4 regions of the Delftia sp. Lp-1 genome follow, and region 1 is predicted to be linked to each of the others. Evidence: predicted binding sites of a transcription regulator. Region 1 holds the regulator's gene; each other region holds the start of a gene.
What was found. The regulator FNR, encoded in region 1, switches genes on or off when oxygen is low (the NO sensors DNR and NnrR bind a similar motif). The targets are predictions, from matches to a motif close to TTGATNNNNATCAA.
Positions count from the first base shown of each region.

Region 2: a site for FNR is predicted at 1,433-1,446, ahead of LGR64_RS23015 (DASS family sodium-coupled anion symporter). Genes of this name have one in related genera too.
Region 3: a site for FNR is predicted at 1,696-1,709, ahead of LGR64_RS26300 (hemerythrin domain-containing protein). Genes of this name have one in related genera too.
Region 4: a site for FNR is predicted at 1,828-1,841, ahead of dsrO (sulfate reduction electron transfer complex DsrMKJOP subunit DsrO). Genes of this name have one in related genera too.

Region 1 covers NZ_JAJALJ010000001.1:3,527,307-3,531,510, reverse strand. The annotation lists gene ccoG (cytochrome c oxidase accessory protein CcoG) at 1-548, shown strand, start outside; gene LGR64_RS15910 (FixH family protein) at 606-920, shown strand; gene LGR64_RS15905 (hypothetical protein) at 1,100-1,387, shown strand; gene fnr (fumarate/nitrate reduction transcriptional regulator Fnr) at 1,469-2,188, opposite strand; gene hemN (oxygen-independent coproporphyrinogen III oxidase) at 2,351-3,733, shown strand; gene LGR64_RS15890 (sulfite exporter TauE/SafE family protein) at 3,739-4,204, shown strand, end outside.
Region 2 covers NZ_JAJALJ010000003.1:433,083-437,286, forward strand. The annotation lists gene LGR64_RS22995 (DNA-directed RNA polymerase subunit alpha) at 1-235, shown strand, start outside; gene rplQ (50S ribosomal protein L17) at 423-815, shown strand; tRNA gene LGR64_RS23005 (tRNA-Met) at 837-913, shown strand; gene LGR64_RS23010 (hypothetical protein) at 996-1,313, opposite strand; gene LGR64_RS23015 (DASS family sodium-coupled anion symporter) at 1,608-3,113, shown strand; gene LGR64_RS23020 (alkylhydroperoxidase domain protein) at 3,126-3,713, opposite strand; gene LGR64_RS23025 (CMD domain protein) at 3,710-4,204, opposite strand, start outside.
Region 3 covers NZ_JAJALJ010000004.1:240,753-244,956, forward strand. The annotation lists gene LGR64_RS26290 (dienelactone hydrolase family protein) at 1-264, opposite strand, end outside; gene LGR64_RS26295 (MarC family protein) at 454-1,101, shown strand; gene LGR64_RS26300 (hemerythrin domain-containing protein) at 1,135-1,635, opposite strand; gene LGR64_RS26305 (hypothetical protein) at 1,890-2,477, opposite strand; gene LGR64_RS26310 (CsbD family protein) at 2,622-2,840, opposite strand; gene LGR64_RS26315 (ABC-type transport auxiliary lipoprotein family protein) at 3,360-4,028, opposite strand; gene LGR64_RS26320 (MlaD family protein) at 4,043-4,204, opposite strand, start outside.
Region 4 covers NZ_JAJALJ010000001.1:2,106,422-2,110,625, forward strand. The annotation lists gene nrfD (NrfD/PsrC family molybdoenzyme membrane anchor subunit) at 1-851, opposite strand, end outside; gene dsrO (sulfate reduction electron transfer complex DsrMKJOP subunit DsrO) at 868-1,713, opposite strand; gene LGR64_RS09350 (hypothetical protein) at 2,080-2,544, shown strand; gene LGR64_RS09355 (DsrE family protein) at 2,529-2,930, opposite strand; gene dsbG (thiol:disulfide interchange protein DsbG) at 2,942-3,748, opposite strand; gene LGR64_RS09365 (TlpA family protein disulfide reductase) at 3,745-4,204, opposite strand, start outside.

The sequences.
Region 1 (4,204 bases):
TTGGCTGCGGCCTGTGCATAGACGCCTGCAATTCCATCATGGACAAGATGGAGTACCCGCGCGGCCTGATCCGCCTGACCACGCAGAACGCCATGGCCGGCCTGTGGCGGCGTGCCCAGGTGCTGCGCCGCATCTTCCGTCCGCGCGTGCTGATCTACTCGGCCGTGCTGATCGGCTTGAGCGTGGCCATGATCGTGAGCCTGGCGCTGCGCCAGTCGGTCAAGGTGGACGTGATCCGCGACCGCGCCTCGCTGTCGCGCATCGTGGCGGGCGGCAAGCTGGAGAATGTCTACCGCCTGCAGATCATGAATGCCACCGAGCAGGCCCAGCGCTACCGCATCAGCACCCATGGCCTGGACGGGCTGGAGCTGGCGTCCGAGCAGGAAGTCGAGGTCGGCCCGGCCGAGACGCGCGGCATTGCGGCGCGCCTGCAGATTCCCTACGGTTCGGCCGAGCCGGGCTCGCACACCGTATTCTTCGATATCGATGCCGTGCATTCGGGCGCGGGACGCGCGTCCGAAAAGGCCGTCTTCCTGGTGCCCCGGTGATGTTCCTGGCAGGCGCGGCACGGTCCGCGCCTGCCGCCTGAAAGAAAGAGGTTTCCCATGTCTTCCAGTCCCGCAGTGTCCGCGCCCGCGCAGGCTCCATCGCACCCCGACGCCGGCAAGCCCTGGTGGAAGTTCGGCCATGTCTGGCTGGTGGTGGCCGGCCCGGCGGCCGTGGTGGTCGCTGCCGTGATCACGGCCATCATCGCCATCAATGGCGCCGATCCCGTGATCGACCCCGACTACTACCGCAACGGCATCACGATCAACGAGCGTGCCGATGGCGTGCGCGAAGTGCCCAAGAGCATGGCGCCCGCCGTCACCGGCCGCAACCATGCGGCCACGCCCGCGCACGATCACCCCACGGACCGCTGATCGCCGTGCACCCCTGCAAGAGGCCGCAGTCGCGGCCTTTTTGCATGGCGGATCGCATCTCCGGCATGCGCGACGGGTGAGGGTTTCCTACAGGCGTGCAGGGCGCTGCGGGGCTTGGCGCCATGCGTTGGCGCGGCGCACAATGAAGGCGACCCCTCGACAGCACAAGGAGATCGCTGATGTTGGCCCAACGCTGGATGTGGATTGCCTGGCCTGCCTTTCTGGCAGCCGCCGTGATGGAGATGCTGGTTTTTGCCTTTGTGGATCCGCTGGAGCTGCATTGGCTCGGCGACCTGGGCTGGTCGCGCCAGGGCATCTACACGCTGGCCTTCTTCGCCTTCTGGGGCGTGACCATGCTCTCCAGCCTGATGACCACCATGCTGGGCCGCTCGGCCCGCGATCTCAATGACGGCGTGGTCTCCGAGCCCGACCCGGACCTGGCCATGCAGGGGCTGGGGCGGGACTGAGCGAGAGCCCGCCGCAATGAACAAGGCCCGCTGTCGCGGGCCTTGTTCATTGGCGGATGAATGCTTGCCGCCCTTGCAGCCTCACTGGCACTGCTGGCTGTTGACGATGCGCTTGAGCGCCTCCGTGTCCAGGATGCGCAGATGGCGCTGGCGCACCTCGATGATGTTGTCGTCCGCGAACTTGGAGAAGGTGCGGCTCACCGTCTCCAGCTTCAGGCCCAGGTAGCTGCCGATTTCCTCGCGCGTCATGCGCAGCACCAGTTCGGACTTGGAAAAGCCCCGCGCATGCAGGCGCTGCACCAGGTTGAGCACGAAGGCGGCCAGGCGCTCTTCGGCGCGCATGCTGCCCAGCAGCAGCATCACGCCGTGCTCGCGCACGATCTCGCGGCTCATGACCTTGTGCACATGGTTTTGCAGGGCCGTGACCTCGCGCGACAGGTCTTCCAGCTTGTCGAAGGGCATGACGCAGACTTCGGCGTCTTCCAGCGCGACGGCATCGCAGGTGTGGTGGTCGTTGACGATGCCGTCCAGGCCGATGATCTCGCCGGCCATCTGAAAGCCTGTGACCTGGTCGCGTCCGTCCTCGGTGGCCACGCAGGTCTTGAAGAAGCCGGTGCGGATGGCGTACAGCGAGGTGAATGTCTCGCCGTTGCGAAACAGCAGGCCTCCGCGCTTGACCTTGCGGCGCGTGGCCACGATGTCGTCGATGCGCTGCATCTGCTCGGCATCCAGGCCCATGGGCATGCACAGTTCGCGCAGGTTGCAGTTGGAGCAGGAGGCTTTGATGGTCTGAAGGTTCATGGAGTGATAAACATCAGCGGCACACAGCGTGCCGGCGGTGACCTCGTGGATTGCGATGAGTTGGATCAAATTGTCGCAGCAGTCCCTCAAACAACTCTTGATATGAGTCAAGGACATGACCGATGTGCTGCGGCACAGTCGAGGTATTAGAGGAAAAAACCCATGACCGCTGTCACCCCAGAGCTGCTGCGTCGCTTTGACGTACCGGGGCCCCGATACACCTCGTTCCCTACCGCCGACCGCTTTGTCGAGGCCTTTGGTGCAGAGGACTATATCCTGGCGCTGCAACAACGCAAATCGAGTACCGCAGCGCGTGCCATGCCTTTGTCGCTGTATGTGCACGTGCCCTTTTGCGAGTCGCTTTGCTACTACTGCGCCTGCAACAAGATCGTGACGCGCCACCACGATCGCGCCGCCGTCTACCTGGACTACCTGGCGCGCGAGATGGCCTTGCATACGGCCCATTGCGGCAAGGGCCAGACCGTCAGCCAACTGCACCTGGGCGGCGGCACGCCCACCTTCTTCTCCGACGACGAGCTGCGCACGCTGATGGGCCTGTTGCGCGAGCATTTCAAGCTGGAGCCGGGTGGCGAGTACTCCATCGAGGTCGATCCGCGCACCGTCAGCGTTGAGCGCCTGGCCGTGCTCAAGGAGCTGGGCTTCAACCGCCTGAGCTTCGGCGTGCAGGACTTCGACGAGCAGGTGCAGATCGCCGTGCACCGCGTGCAGCCGGCCGAGCAGGTGTTCGAGCTGGTGGCGGCCGCGCGGCAGCTGGGCTTTGCCTCCATCAACGTGGACCTGATCTACGGCCTGCCCAAGCAGACGCCCGAATCCTTCGAGCGCACGCTGGCCCAGGTCAACGCGCTGCGGCCCGACCGCATCGCGCTCTATGCCTATGCCCACCTGCCCGAGCGCTTCAAGCCGCAGCGGCGCATTGCGGCCGAGGATCTGCCCCAGGGGGCCGACAAGCTGGCCATGCTGTCGCGTTCCATCGCCGCGTTCATGGACGGTGGCTATGTCTACGTGGGCATGGACCACTTCGCCCTGCCCGAGGACTCGCTGGCCGTGGCCAAGCGCCAGGGCCGGCTGCACCGCAACTTCCAGGGCTACAGCACCCAGCCCGACTGCGACCTGATCGCGCTGGGCGTGTCGGCCATCGGCAAGGTGGGCGCCAGCTACAGCCAGAACGCCAAGACGCTGGAGGAGTACTACGACGCCATCGACGCCAGCCACCTGCCCGTGGTGCGGGGCCTGGCGCTGTCGCGCGACGACCTGGTGCGCCGCGCCGTCATCATGGCCATCATGTGCCAGGGCGCCGTGCTGTTCGAGCCCATGGAGCAGGCCTGGCTGCTGGGCTTTCGCGAGTACTTCGCGCCCGAGATGGCGGCCCTGGAGGACCTGCAGGCCAAGGGTCTGGTGCAGATCAGCGACGAGGGCTTCCAGGTCACGCCCATGGGCTGGTACTTCGTGCGCGGCGTGGCCATGCTGTTTGACCGATATCTGCAGGCGGACAAGAACCGGGCGCGGTTTTCGAGGATCATCTAGGCCCCATGCTGTTGTCGCTGCTCTGGACCGCTTTGATCATGGGGCTCGTCGGCGGGCCCCATTGCCTTGCCATGTGCGCTGCGCCCTGCGGCGTGGTCACGGGCGGGGCGGGGCAGGGCGGCGGCTCGCAGGTGGTGGCCGTGCATGGATTGCAAAGCCGGCTGTGGCTGCGCACGGCGCTGTTCCACGGCGGCCGTCTGGCCGGCTATGCCAGCCTGGGCGCTGCCTCGGCCCTGGCCATGGAGAGCCTGTCCTGGCTCACCAGCCAGACCACGGCGCTGCAGCCGTTCTGGACACTGACCCATGTCGCCGTGATGGCCTGGGGCCTGGCCATGATGGTGCAGGCCCGCCAGCCCGCCTGGCTGGAGTCAGCCGGCCGCGCCGCCTGGCGGCGCGTGCAGCCCTGGGTGTCGGCGCCGGGCGGCACGCTGGCGGCAGGCTATGCCTGGGCGCTCATGCCTTGCGGACTGC
Region 2 (4,204 bases), on a different contig from region 1:
CTTGCTGCGTCCCGTGGACGAGCTGGAGCTCACCGTGCGTTCGGCCAACTGCCTCAAGGCAGAGAACATCTACTACATCGGCGACCTGATCCAGCGTACCGAAAACGAGCTGCTCAAGACCCCCAACCTGGGTCGCAAGTCGCTCAACGAGATCAAGGAAGTCCTGGCTTCCCGCGGTCTGACGCTGGGCATGAAGCTCGAGAACTGGCCGCCTGCTGGCCTGGAAAAGCGCTAAGCACTATAATTGCGGGCTCTCCTTTTTTGGAGAGCCTCAGTGCCTCGGGCAGTACCTGATACGGCTGCACGAATTAATCAACAACTTGCGCAAATTCGGTTGAGGCAAGCTGCAGATCCGGTAACGGGTCCAGGCTTGCATCCTTGTTTGCGCAAGCCCTAATTACATATTTTAGGAATAAAGCACCATGCGTCACGGTCACGGCCTCCGCAAACTCAATCGCACCTCTTCGCACCGCCTGGCGATGCTGAAGAACATGATGAATTCGCTCATCGAGCACGAAGCCATCAAGACCACCGTTCCCAAGGCCAAGGAACTGCGCCGCGTGATCGAGCCCATGATCACCCTGGCCAAGGTCGACACCGTTGCCAACCGCCGCCTGGCATTCGACCGCCTGCGCGACCGCGACAGCGTGACCAAGCTCTTCAACGAGCTGGGCCCCCGCTTCGCAAAGCGTCCTGGTGGCTACACCCGTATCCTGAAGATGGGCTTCCGCGTGGGCGACAACGCCCCCATGGCCTTCGTGGAACTGGTCGAGCGCGCTGAAGAAGGCGCCGCCGAAGCCAAGGCAGCTGAATAATCTGCTATAATTTTGGAATACCGCGCGATGGAGCAGTCTGGTAGCTCGTTGGGCTCATAACCCAAAGGTCGGAGGTTCAAATCCTTCTCGCGCAACCAAATTGAAAAGGGCTACGACAACTGTCGTAGCCCTTTTTTCATGCCCTCGCGCCAGGGCAAAGGCCAGGCGGACAGCCCGGCATCAGCCGCCCAGCTGGTTGCCGATGCGCTGGCCCAGCCGCAGGCGCACGCGGTGGGCGATTTCCTGGGCGACCTCGGGGCTGAGCACTTCGCTGATGTGCAGCAGCTCGGTGTAGTGCATGTACAAGAGGCCGCGCAGGGTCTTGAAAGCGGCCTCGTGGTCGCCGCCGCAGACGCTGGCGTCATCGGCCAGCACGCGCTCCACCACGCCGGCCTGCAGCAGCGGGATCTTGCAGATGACGGCGTGGCGGGCGATCTCCAGGTCGATCTCCTGGAGCCGGCATTCCCATTCCTCGGGCAAGAATCGGTTGGCTGGCATGTCGGCTTTTCTCCTTTTTTCACTGCATGGGTACACCGGGGCGAAAGGCACCCGGTCTGGGGATGCTGTCATGTGAGCGGGGCTCGGTGGCCTGGGTCGCCAGGTTTACTGGCCCGGCCTTGATGCCTGTCAAACTTCGGTGGCGCAGGCGCCCGCTGGAAGCCGGGCTCATGCTGCACTGCATCATGATGTCAGTCATGCGGCGCGGCCGCCAGTGCCCGTGCAGGCTGGTGGGCTTTTGCTCCCGGCAGGCCATGCTCTCTCGGCGCCGCTCCGGCAACGCAAAGGATCCACATGCTCGAGAAGATCGCCTCGCTGTTCCGCTATTTCAAGGCGGCCGTGCCGTTCCGGCTGGTGCCGGCACTGATTGCCACCGCCGTGCTGTTCGGCCTGCTGCTGATGCCCGTGCCCGAGGGGCTGACGCCCAAGGGCTGGCAGCTGGTCGCCATTTTCCTGACCACCATCGTGGCCATCATCCTCAAGGTCATGCCCATTGGCGTGATGGCCTTGATGGCCATCGTCATCGTCTCGCTGTCCCAGGTCACCTCCGGCTCGTCCAAGGGTGCCATCACCGATGCGCTGAGCAGCTTTTCCAGCCCGCTGATCTGGCTGATCGTGGTGGCCATCCTGATCTCGCGCGGCCTCAAGAAGACGGGGCTGGGCAGCCGCATCGGCCTGATGTTCATCGCCCTGCTGGGCAAGCGCACCATCGGCATCGGCTACGGCCTGGCGATCTGCGAGCTGGTGCTGGCACCGTTCACGCCCAGCAACACGGCGCGCGGCGGCGGCATCGTGCACCCGATCATGAAGTCCATCGCCAATGCCTTCGAGTCGGACCCGGCCAAGGGCACGCAAGGCAAGGTGGGCACCTACCTGGCCCTGGTCAACTACCACGCCAATCCCATCACCTCGGCCATGTTCCTGACCGCCACCGCGCCCAACCCGCTGGTGGTGGATTTCGTGGCCAAGGCCACGGGCCAGGCCCTGCACCTGAGCTGGACCACCTGGGCGCTGTACATGCTGCTGCCGGGCCTGCTGTGCCTGCTGCTGATGCCGCTGGTGATCTACCTGCTGTCGCCGCCCGAGCTCAAGGCCACGCCCAATGCCGTGGAGTATGCGCGCAGCGAGATGGCGCGCATGGGGCCGCTGTCGGGCAAGGAGCGCGTGATGCTGGGCACCTTCGGCCTGATGCTGCTGCTGTGGGCCAACGTGCCGCAGATGCTGTTCGGCCCGGCCTTCGTGCTGGACCCCACCGTGGTCGCCTTCCTGGGCCTGTTCGTGCTGATCATCACGGGCACCATCGACTGGGATGACGTGCTGTCCGAGAAAAGCGCATGGGACACGCTGGTCTGGTTCGGCGCCCTGGTCATGCTGGCCGAGCAGCTCAACAAGCTCGGCGTGGTGTCCTGGTTTGCCGTGGGCATGAAGAACGCCATCGTCGCCAGCGGCCTGGACTGGCTGCCGGTGGCGGCCATCCTGGTGGGCGTGTTCGTGTTCTCGCACTACCTGTTCGCCAGCACCACGGCCCACATCAGCGCGATGATGCTGGCCTTCCTGACCGTGGGTGCGCAGCTGATTCCGGCCGACTATGTCGTGCCCTTCATGCTGATGATGACGGCCGGCTCGGCCATCATGATGACGCTCACGCACTACGCCACCGGCACTTCGCCCATCATCTTCGGCAGCGGCTACGTCACGCTGGGCAACTGGTGGCGCGTGGGTGCGGCCATGTGCGTGATCGAGCTGCTGATCTTTGCCGTGGTCGGCAGTGTCTGGTGGAAGCTGCTGGGCCTGTGGTGAGGGCGGGCGCCCTCAAGCCGTGGTCCGTGGCTCGCCCAGCGACAGCATGAGCCGGTTGGCCCAGTTGAAGAAGGCCGTGCCGTGCAGCACATCGGAGATGGCGGCATCGTCCAGGCCTGCGGTGCGCAGCGCATCGATGTGGGCGGGCTCCAGCGCAGGCGGCGTCTGGGTCAGCGCCACGGCCGCCGTGACGATGGCATTCCAGCGCGGCCCCAGGTCCGTGCCCGGGCCTTCGTCGAGCAGGCGCTGCACGTCGCCGCCCCTGCGCGAGAAGTGCGTGGCAAAGCGCGCATGGACCGAGGCGCAGTAGATGCAGCCATTGGCGCGTGAGGTGGCCGCAGCGGCCAGCTCGCGCTCGGCGCGCGGCAGGCCGGCGTCGGGGTTGTAGAAGATGTCCTTGTCGGTGCGCGTGCGCGCGCCCAGCGTGTCGGGGTCGCGCGCCAGCAGGCGGAAGTAGGGCGACTGCGCGCGTGAGGCATCGACCAGGCCTGCATGGTGGCGTTCGGTCAGCTCGCTTTCGTCCAGCGGTTCGATCCATGGCAGCCAGTCGAGCTGTTCCTGGGTGAAGACCTGGGGAGCGGCGGAGTTCGTTGAGTTCATGGCTGGGCTTGCAGGGTGGTGGGTTGATGGGCTGCCGGGGGCGCGGGGCGTGCAGCCAGCACGCGCAACCCCGCCACCACGCGGATCTGGAAGGACAGGAAGGACGCCAGCTGGGACAGGATGACGATGTCCGTCTCGCTCCAGCCCGCCTGTTGCAGCGCCTGCAGGGCCCCGGCGCTGGCGTCGCGCGGGTGGTAGGCCAGCAGGTGGGCATGGGCCAGCGCCGCGGCCAGGCGCGGGCCCAGCAGTGCGGCGTGGGCCGGGTCCACGGCATAGGCGGGGCCGGGCTGGTCCTCGCGGCTCAGCGGGCCTGCCGGGTAGCTGCCGTAGGGGCCGTGCGGGCCGCTGCCGGCCTGCAGGCTCTGGGCGCGGCCACGCACCACTTCGGACGCCACCACGGCGGCCAGTTCGGCATCCTCGGTGGCCAGCGCGCGTGTATAGAAGACGGCGCTGCGCGGCTCGCCATGCAGTCCGGCCGTGAAGGCGGCCAG
Region 3 (4,204 bases), on a different contig from region 1:
GGCGGATTTCAGCGCCATGCCCTTGGCACGGTCGGCGTCGCCGTAGCCCAGGTCCACACCGGCCTCGACACGCGTGAACAGCGACGGCGCCACGGCCACATAGCCGCGGGCTGCCAGGCGGTCGGCCACGGCGCGGATATGGGCGTTGACGCCGAAGATCTCCTGCAGCACCACGACGGCACCGCGCGCGGGCACGTCGGGCCGGGCCACCCAGGCCGGCGAAGCCGTGCCATCCAATGAAGTCAACTGCACAAAACTGCCCATGCCCGCGTTCCTTTCTGTCTGAGAACCTGTTGTGATTTCCCGGTGGGCGGACGCGCCCCGCAATGCTGTAATGGCGGCGGGCCGGCCCGTGCGGCAATTCTTTCACAGGAGACATTCGATGGAACGAAAAGTCGTGCGTACCGGCAAGCGCCGGGCACAGGTGGGCGGCGGCAACCTACAGGGAATGCGATGGACCTCAAACCGCTGATCACGCTGGTGGCCATCATCAACCCGCTGGCCATCGTCCCCTTCTTCATCCACTACACCGAGGGATTCAGCACGCAGCAGCGCCAGCAGACCATTCGCACGGCGGCGCTGGCCTCGTTCTGCGTGATCGCGGCCTGCGCCATCATCGGGCTGCAGGTGCTGGACTTCTTCAACATCTCGCTGCAGAGCTTTCAGGTGGGCGGCGGCCTGCTGCTGCTGATCAGCGCGATGAACATGCTCAACGCCCGCCCGGCCGAGGAACGGCCCAACGCGCCCACGCTGGTCGCTGGCGCGGAAAAGGCCGCCATGGGCAACAGCATTGCCGTGGTGCCGCTGACGATTCCGCTGCTGACGGGGCCGGCCTCCATGTCCACCGTGGTGATCTACGCCGACCAGGCACGCACCATCTGGCAGCACCTGGCCCTGGTGGGCTATGGCGTGGTGGTGGCGCTGGTGGTGATGGTCTGCTTTTCGCTGGCCGACCCGATCGCCCGCGTGCTGGGCAAGACCGGCATCAACGTGATGACGCGGCTCATGGGCCTGATCCTCGCGGCCCTGGCCGTGGAGGTGATGGCGGGCGGGCTGGTGAAGATCTTCCCCATCCTGGCCTCGCCCGCGATCGTGCCCTGAGCGGGCTGGCTGGCCGATTGAAGGCCCGCCGGCTCAGGCCGGCACGGCCCGCGCGCGGTCGGCGCTGCCGTCGCAGGCACCGCCGCAGCCTGTGATGGGCTGCTCGGGCAAGGCCTCAGGGTGCGCCAGGGAGCCCGTGGCGGGATCGAAGCCCGCACTGCGCAGATGCAGGGCCAGCGCCGCATCCATGGTCTGCGCATGGTGCACGAACCACGCCGCCAGCTCGCCCGCCATGCTGCGGATCACGGCCAGATCACCGGCCGCCGCCTTGGCCGCCCCCTCGCGCATCACCTGCAGCACCACCTTGTGCTGCAGGCTGTGGCAGTTGGTGCTGGTGAAGCGCGTGGACTGCATCCAGCGGTCTTCCTGGTCGAAATGCACCTGCGTATGCGCGATCAACTCATCCCAGCGCGCGCACAGCTGCGCATCATCGGCCGCCTCCACCTCGGCCAGCAGCAGGACGAACTCCTGATGCACCTCGTCCATGGCCGGCAACTCCAATGCCAGCGCTCCGCTCCATTCCAGCACGGCCATATGCTTCTCCTGCCTTCATCGTGAAAGCCTGCAGCTTAGGAACAGCACCGCCCAACCCGTTTGACCCACATCAGCCAACCCGAAAACAGCAAAGCCCCGCGAACGGGGCTTGGTCAAGGCGGATAAAACTGGCGCGGCCAAAAGGCCAGGGGCACCGAGCAAGAGCCGCCTCGCGGCGAAGGTGCCGTCCCCCTCCCTTGCGAAGCAAGTAGAGAGGGGGAAGGCGCGCAGCGCCTCAGGGGGTGCCTACCAGCTTACTGTCCAAACTTCCGCTTGGCATCAGCCACGCAGGTGTCCTTGGCAGCGCCGCTCATGGTGTCGCAACGGGCCTTGGCAGCCTTGTAGTCCGCTTCGCGGGTTTCCTCGGCAGCGTCCTTGCGGGTTTCGGCCACGTTGGCAGCCTTGGCTGCGGAGTTGGCAGCGGGCTCGGCCTGGGCCTTGTTCACCTTGGCGGCTTCCACGGCGTGCACGTGGGCGGCCTTGGCATCCTTCACGCAGACATCCTTGGCGTCGCCCTTGAGGTCGTCACACTTTTCCTTGGCGATGTCGTAGTCCGCATCAGCCTTGGCCTTGAGTGCCTTTTCGCTGTTCTTGGGCGAAGGATTGCGGCGCGATTCCAGTTCGGCCTTGGCCACGTTTTCCTGGCCCTTGGCCTGCTTCTCGCAGACGTCCTTGGCGTTGTCCTTGAGCGGCTTGCACTGTTCCTTGGCAGCCTTGTAGTCGGCCTCGATCTGGTTCTTGGCGGCCGTGTGCTCCGCATTGGTCATGGCCATGGCGCCGGAGGCCATCAGGCCCAGGGCGACGGCGGACAGCATGTGGCGAAAGCGTTGCGGTGTTTGCATGATGGAACTCCTTGTATTTGTACTGAAGCGGCCCTTGGTGCCTGCGGCGGCGGGCCATTGGTGCGTGCCCTCAGGCACGCTGGCTGTCGAGGAGCGGATGGCGGCGCCGGCCAGGGCGTCCAGCCCATCCGCAGTCCACCCTCGTCAGTCTTCGAAGCGGAAGTCGGGGTTGCGCTTTTGCCAGTCGGTCAGCTGCTTTTCGGCAGCGTCGCGGGCCAGGCCCTGGCGCTCCTGCAGCTTGCCCAGGAATTGCTCGCGCTTGCCGGCGATCACGTCCAGATCGTCATCGGTGAGCTTGCCCCATTGCTCACGGATCTTGCCGGTGAATTGCTTCCAGTTGCCCTTGATGCGGTCTTCATTCATGGCTTGGTCCTTTCAGTGATGTTGAAGTAGCGCTGTGCAATCAGGCCTTGTTTTTTCAAAGCCGCGATCTGCATCAGCGACGGTTCCACTGTAAAAAACCTGGGGGCTGCGCGTCGTAGTCTGGACCTAGTGTTGACGGTCGTCCCAGGGGCAGCCGAGACGGTGGGATCGGGACTACAGCCCCTGACGGACGCGCGGGAAGCGCTGGGTCAGGCGCGGCCCGCCCCTGCCCTGAGTACCCGGCCTTTTCCCCGTATGTCCGCGCCTGCGCCGTGGCGAAGCGAAGGGGTCGCGGATATTCGGGTCGCCTTCTTTGATCTGACCTTTCTTGGCGAATCAAGAAAGGGCCGTCGGCTGCCGGGCCGAGACCCGGCCTCGAAAAGCAACCACCCGGCAGGGGCGGAAAAAGCCCCACTTGCTTGCAGAGCCAATTGCCCGAGAACAAAAAACGGCCAGCGGATGCAATGCACCCACCAGCCGTTCTCAAGAGAATGGATGGGCTGGAAATCCAGCCGCCGCTCAGTGCCCCTGCTGCCCCAGCCACGCATCGATCTGCGCAATGGCGGCATCGGCCGCCGTCGCCAGCGCCTTCGCGCCGCCTGCGGCATCGCCCGAAGCTGCAGGACTGCGCACCTCGAAGAGTTTTTGGCCCAGCAGGCGGTCCACGGCACCGCTTTGCTCGACCAGGGTGGCGCGCAGGCGCACGACGCCGGCACTGGAGCCGGGCGCGTCAAAGACCTGGCTGAACTCTTCGATGTCCACGCGCAGCAGCGTGGGCACGGCGCCCTGCAGGCGCGGCTGGGCCACGCTTTCGCTGCTGGCCAGCACGGGGCGCTGCAGGCCCAGTTGGCTGCGCAGGCGCTGCTGCAGCAGCAGTGCAGGAGGCTGGCTCCAGCGCGCCAGCTGGTAGGGGCGCAGTTCCTGGCCGTTGGCATAGGCCAGGCGGTAGAACATGGCCGTGCTGCCGTCGGACAGGGCGGGCGCCTCCACATCGGCCAGCGCCAGCGGCGTGCGTGCCTGCGGGGCGGCGGATGTGGCGGACTGCGCGGGCGCAGACAGCGGCGCCAGGCCGAAGTCATAGCGCGCGGGCTGGGCGGGGGGCTGCGGCAGGGCCGAGCAGCCGGCCAGCAGGATCAGGGCGGCAGCCAGTCCAGCGCTGGCCACGGCGGTCTTGCGAGATAGGGGCATGCGGGTTCCTTGGGTCAGGGCTGGGTGGCTGCGGACGGGGCGACGAAGCCGGGCTCGCCCGGCCCCGGGCGGGCCTGGCCCGGCCCGTAGATCACGGCCTGCGGGTTGTCGCTGAAGCGGCTGGCCGCCGTGCCCATCTGGCGCGCGGCGCGCGAGACATCGTCGGCCGCGCGGTT
Region 4 (4,204 bases), 1.4 Mb from region 1:
CGGAAGGCCCAGGCCGCGGCGGCCAGGCCCAGCCCCAGGGCCAGCGTGTAGCGCGGGCAGGCCATGCGCTGCCCACCCCGCACCAGGGCCCACAGCAGGGCGGCACCGGCCACGGCCGAGCCCAGCATGCTCAGGCGCCAGACCGGAAACTGCTGCCACAGCTGCAGCGCCGCCTGGAAGGAGCGGCCCTGGCCCAGCCAGCCGGCAACGGCCCAGACCGCCACCATGGCCAGCAGGCACAGCGCCAGCGCCAGGCCCAGCACGCGCAGGGCCTGCAGGGCGCCGGCATCGGGGCGGTGGCGGGCGGGCAGAAAGCGCGCCGTCACCAGCATGCAGCCCACCGTGGCCAGCCAGCCCGTGAGTGCCAGGTTCAGCGGCACCCACAGCGTGTTCCACAGCGGGCGCGAGCGCACGGCCATCAGCTCGGCGCCGGTATAGGCGGTGATGGTCAGCGCCGACACGGCCAGCAGCGGCGCCAGCCAGCGCAGCCACTGCGGCCGGCCCAGCCACCAGGCCAGCACGAAGGCCAGCGCCAGTCCCACGAAGGCCGGCAGCAGCAGGGCGCCCACCGACATCCACGACCACGGCGTGAAGTGCGCATAGAAATGCCAAAAGCGCGCAGGCTGGTGCAGGTCGGCCAGCAGCGACACGGGTGCGGCGATGGCGCTCACGGCCAGCACCAGCACGGCGGCCGGCAGCAGGCGCGCCATGGCGCTGGCGCGCGGCGCCCAGGCGCAGGCGGCGGCCAGCAGGGCAGCGCCCGTGGCAATGCCGGCCAGGAAGAAGTACTGCACGGCCCAGGGCAGCCAGGCCGATTCGTAGGCGGGGGTCAGGAGTTCGACGATGTGCATGGGGTGCTCCTTGCGTTCAGTGGGAAGTGACCAGCCGCACGCTGGCCTGCCCGTCCACGCCGTCGACGAAGGCGTCGGGCAATCCCAGGTAGTACACATGCGGGTCCGTGCCCATGGCGGGCTTGAGCACCTTGAGGTCCTTGGCGTGCTCGCGCATGCGCTGGCGGATCTCGCTGCCCTCGTCGTTGAGGTCGCCGATCACGCGGGCGCCGCCCACGCAGCTTTCCACGCAGGCCGGCAGCAGGCCGGCTTCCAGGCGGTGCTCGCAGAAGGTGCACTTGTCGGCGGTCTGCGTCTCGTGGTTGATGAAGCGTGCGTCATAGGGGCAGGCCTGCACGCAGTAGCCGCAGCCCACGCAGCGCTCGTTGTCCACCAGCACGATGCCGTCGCTGCGCTGGAAGGTGGCCTGCACCGGGCAGACCGGCACGCAGGGCGGGTTGTCGCAGTGGTTGCACAGGCGCGGCAGGTTGAGCATGGCCGGCGGGAGGTCCTCGTTGCCCGCGTGCTGCACCTCGTACTGCAGCACCGTGGTGCGGAACTGGCCCAGCGGCGGCAGGTTCTCCATGGAGCAGCTCACCGTGCAGGCCTGGCAGCCTATGCAGCGGCGCAGATCCACCAGCATGCCGTAGCGCCTGCCGGCCTCGCCGGGACGGCGCGGCGGTTGAAAACCGGGGGTGCCGGGCGCGGCCGCCGCCACGGGCAGGGCCACGGCCGCCATGGCGGCGGCCAGCAGGTCCTGCAGGAAGCCGCGCTTGCCTGCGGCGGGCTGCGCATGGGCGGCGGTGCGGGCGGGGATGTCCTGGGAGGAGGGCTTGCAGCTGCAGTCGTTGCAGCCGCTGCCGGCGCGGGAAGTTTTTGGCATGGCCTGTCTTTCATCGTCCTGCGGCCACGGATCGTGGTCGCTCAAACTCAATAAAGCATTAAAAATATGCTTTTTATATTGAATTTAATATATGAAATTCAGGGCCTTGGCGGCTTGATGTGAGTCAAGCAATGGGCTTTCCAAGTGCCTGCTGAGTGCCTGCCGAGGGCTTGCAAAGCGCCACCAACTGCCTGCCATGGACAGGCGCCCAAGGCAGTCCATAGCGTGTGGCGCAGGGATTAAGACGGGGTTAACAGGGTGACTGCATTCCTCGGGAATGCGGGGCGCGTATCGGAAATCACCCTCTTGTTTCCGCGCGCGGCCCCGGTCTACGCTGCTTGTGTCGCCACTGCCAAGGAGTTCTCCATGAACCATGCCCTGAACAGCCTTGCTTCGGAACTGGACCTTGCCGCCGAAGCCGGCGAGCACCTGAGGCTGCAATTCACACAGGCCTGCGTGGACCGCATCGCGCACCTGCTGGAAGACCCGGACGTCATCCGCTGCGCACAAGGCCTTCGCCGCTACCTGGACGGCCAGATCGACAGGCAGGAGCTGGATCGCCTGGCCCGCGAGGCCGCCAGCCTGGCCAACCACCACCAGGGATCGCGCTCCCTCGACGGCTGCGGCCATGCCGCCGTGTCCGCCACCTATGCCACGGCCCATGGGCTGGCGGGCCGGGCGCTGCAGGCGGCCGACTATGCGGCCTACGCCATGGTCTATGGCGAGGGCGGCCACGGCGCCGTCACGGACCGTGAATCGTTCGAGCCTGAATACCAATGGCAGGCGCGCTGCCTGGCCTCGCTGGCGCAGGCCGCTCAGCAGCGCACGTAGCACCAGGCCGACTGCTGCAGCAGGGCCAGTGACTCGATGCCGCCCTGCGGCAGCACGCGCATGCCGGCAGGCGCCTCGCGGCCCAGCTTCCTGAGCGTGTTCGGGCAGACCAGCGCATGGGCCAGGGCCTCTGCATCCAGATGTTGGGGCGTGCCCGGCGCGGCGTCCAGCAGCGCCTCGACGGCCGGGCCGTTGATGACGATGCGGACCTCGGCACCGGGCCGGTCCTGGCGCAGGTTGGCCAGATTGCTGCGTGCACGGGCCAGGGCGCCGGGCGTGGGCGCATGCAGCACGATGCGCAGCGGCGGCGCATCCGGCCGGGCGGGGAACAGGTCGCTACAGTCGCTGGAGGAGGTGGAAGCGGCGGGACAACGGCTTGTGCTCATGGTCGTCCTCGTCATTTCCTGCCACGCGGCCCCATGACCTCTTCCAGCAGGCCCGGCGGCAGGCCGGTGCGTACCTGCACCAGCCCCTTGTCATCCTTCCAGACCAGGGCCGGCGTGGCACGCAGGCCCCAGGTGGACATCAGCGAGGCATGGTTGGCCAACACCTGCCGCGTGGCCTGCGGCACCGGGGCCAGCGGCGTGGCGCCCGCGCCTTCTGCGCTGGCGCGGCCGGCCTTGGCATAGGCACGTGCGTGCTCGGCCAGGGCCTGCTCTGGCTGGCGCGCGGTCAGCAAGGCGGCGGCCTTGCCCTCGCTGCTGGGCTTGAGGATGCCCACCAGAATGTGGCGCAACTGCACCTGGCCGCTCTCCACCCAGGGCCGGGCATCGTTCCACAGCTGGTTGCAATAGGGGCAGTTGGGGTCGGTGAACACATAGACCGTGCGCGGCGCGTCGGCCCGGCCGTCCGGTATGGACTGGGCGCGCTGCACATCGCTCCACAGTTGCTCGCCCATGGGCTTTTGCACGGCGGCCTGCAGGGCCTGGGCGTTCACGTCGCGGCCCTGGGCGTCGATGACCGTGCCCAGCACCCAGTGCTTGCCGTCAGGCATGCGGTAGATGGGCACGGGCTGGCGGTCGCGGTAGGTGGCCCAGGCCTTGAGTCCGCCCACGGCCGGCAGCGGTCCCACCAGGGTCAGTCCCTGCTGGGCCAGGAAATCCTCCGATGGCAGCTCGGACGCCGCAGCCGGCAGGGCCAAGGCTGTCGACAGGGCCAGGGCTCCTGCCAGTGCAGGCAGGGGGAACAGGGGGGAAGCGCTCATGAACATTCCTTCAGATGCTGGGCCAGGCTGGCGCGCGACAGCTCGCCCATGCGCATGCCGCACAGCCGGCCGTCGGCGCCATAGAAATAGGTGGAAGGCAGGCCCCGCTGGCGCCAGTGCCGGCCGGCCTGCTGCTGCGGGTCGAACAGCACCTGGGCCAGCGGCAGCGGGGCTGCTGCCTGCTCGCGCCGCAGGTAGCCCATCACGGCCTCGGCTGACTCGCCCTGGTTGATCCAGATGAAGCGCACATCGGGCCGCTGCTGCTGGGCCTGGGCCAGCACCGGCATCTCGCGCCGGCAGGGCGGGCACCAGGTGGCCCAGAGGTTGATGACCATGGGCTTGCCATCGGCCTGCTGCAACTGCTGCAGCGAGACCGGCTGCGCCTGTCCGTTGACCAGGGTGAAGGCCGGCAGGGCCGGTGCATCTGCGGACGGCAGCGCCTGCAGCAGGCTGCCC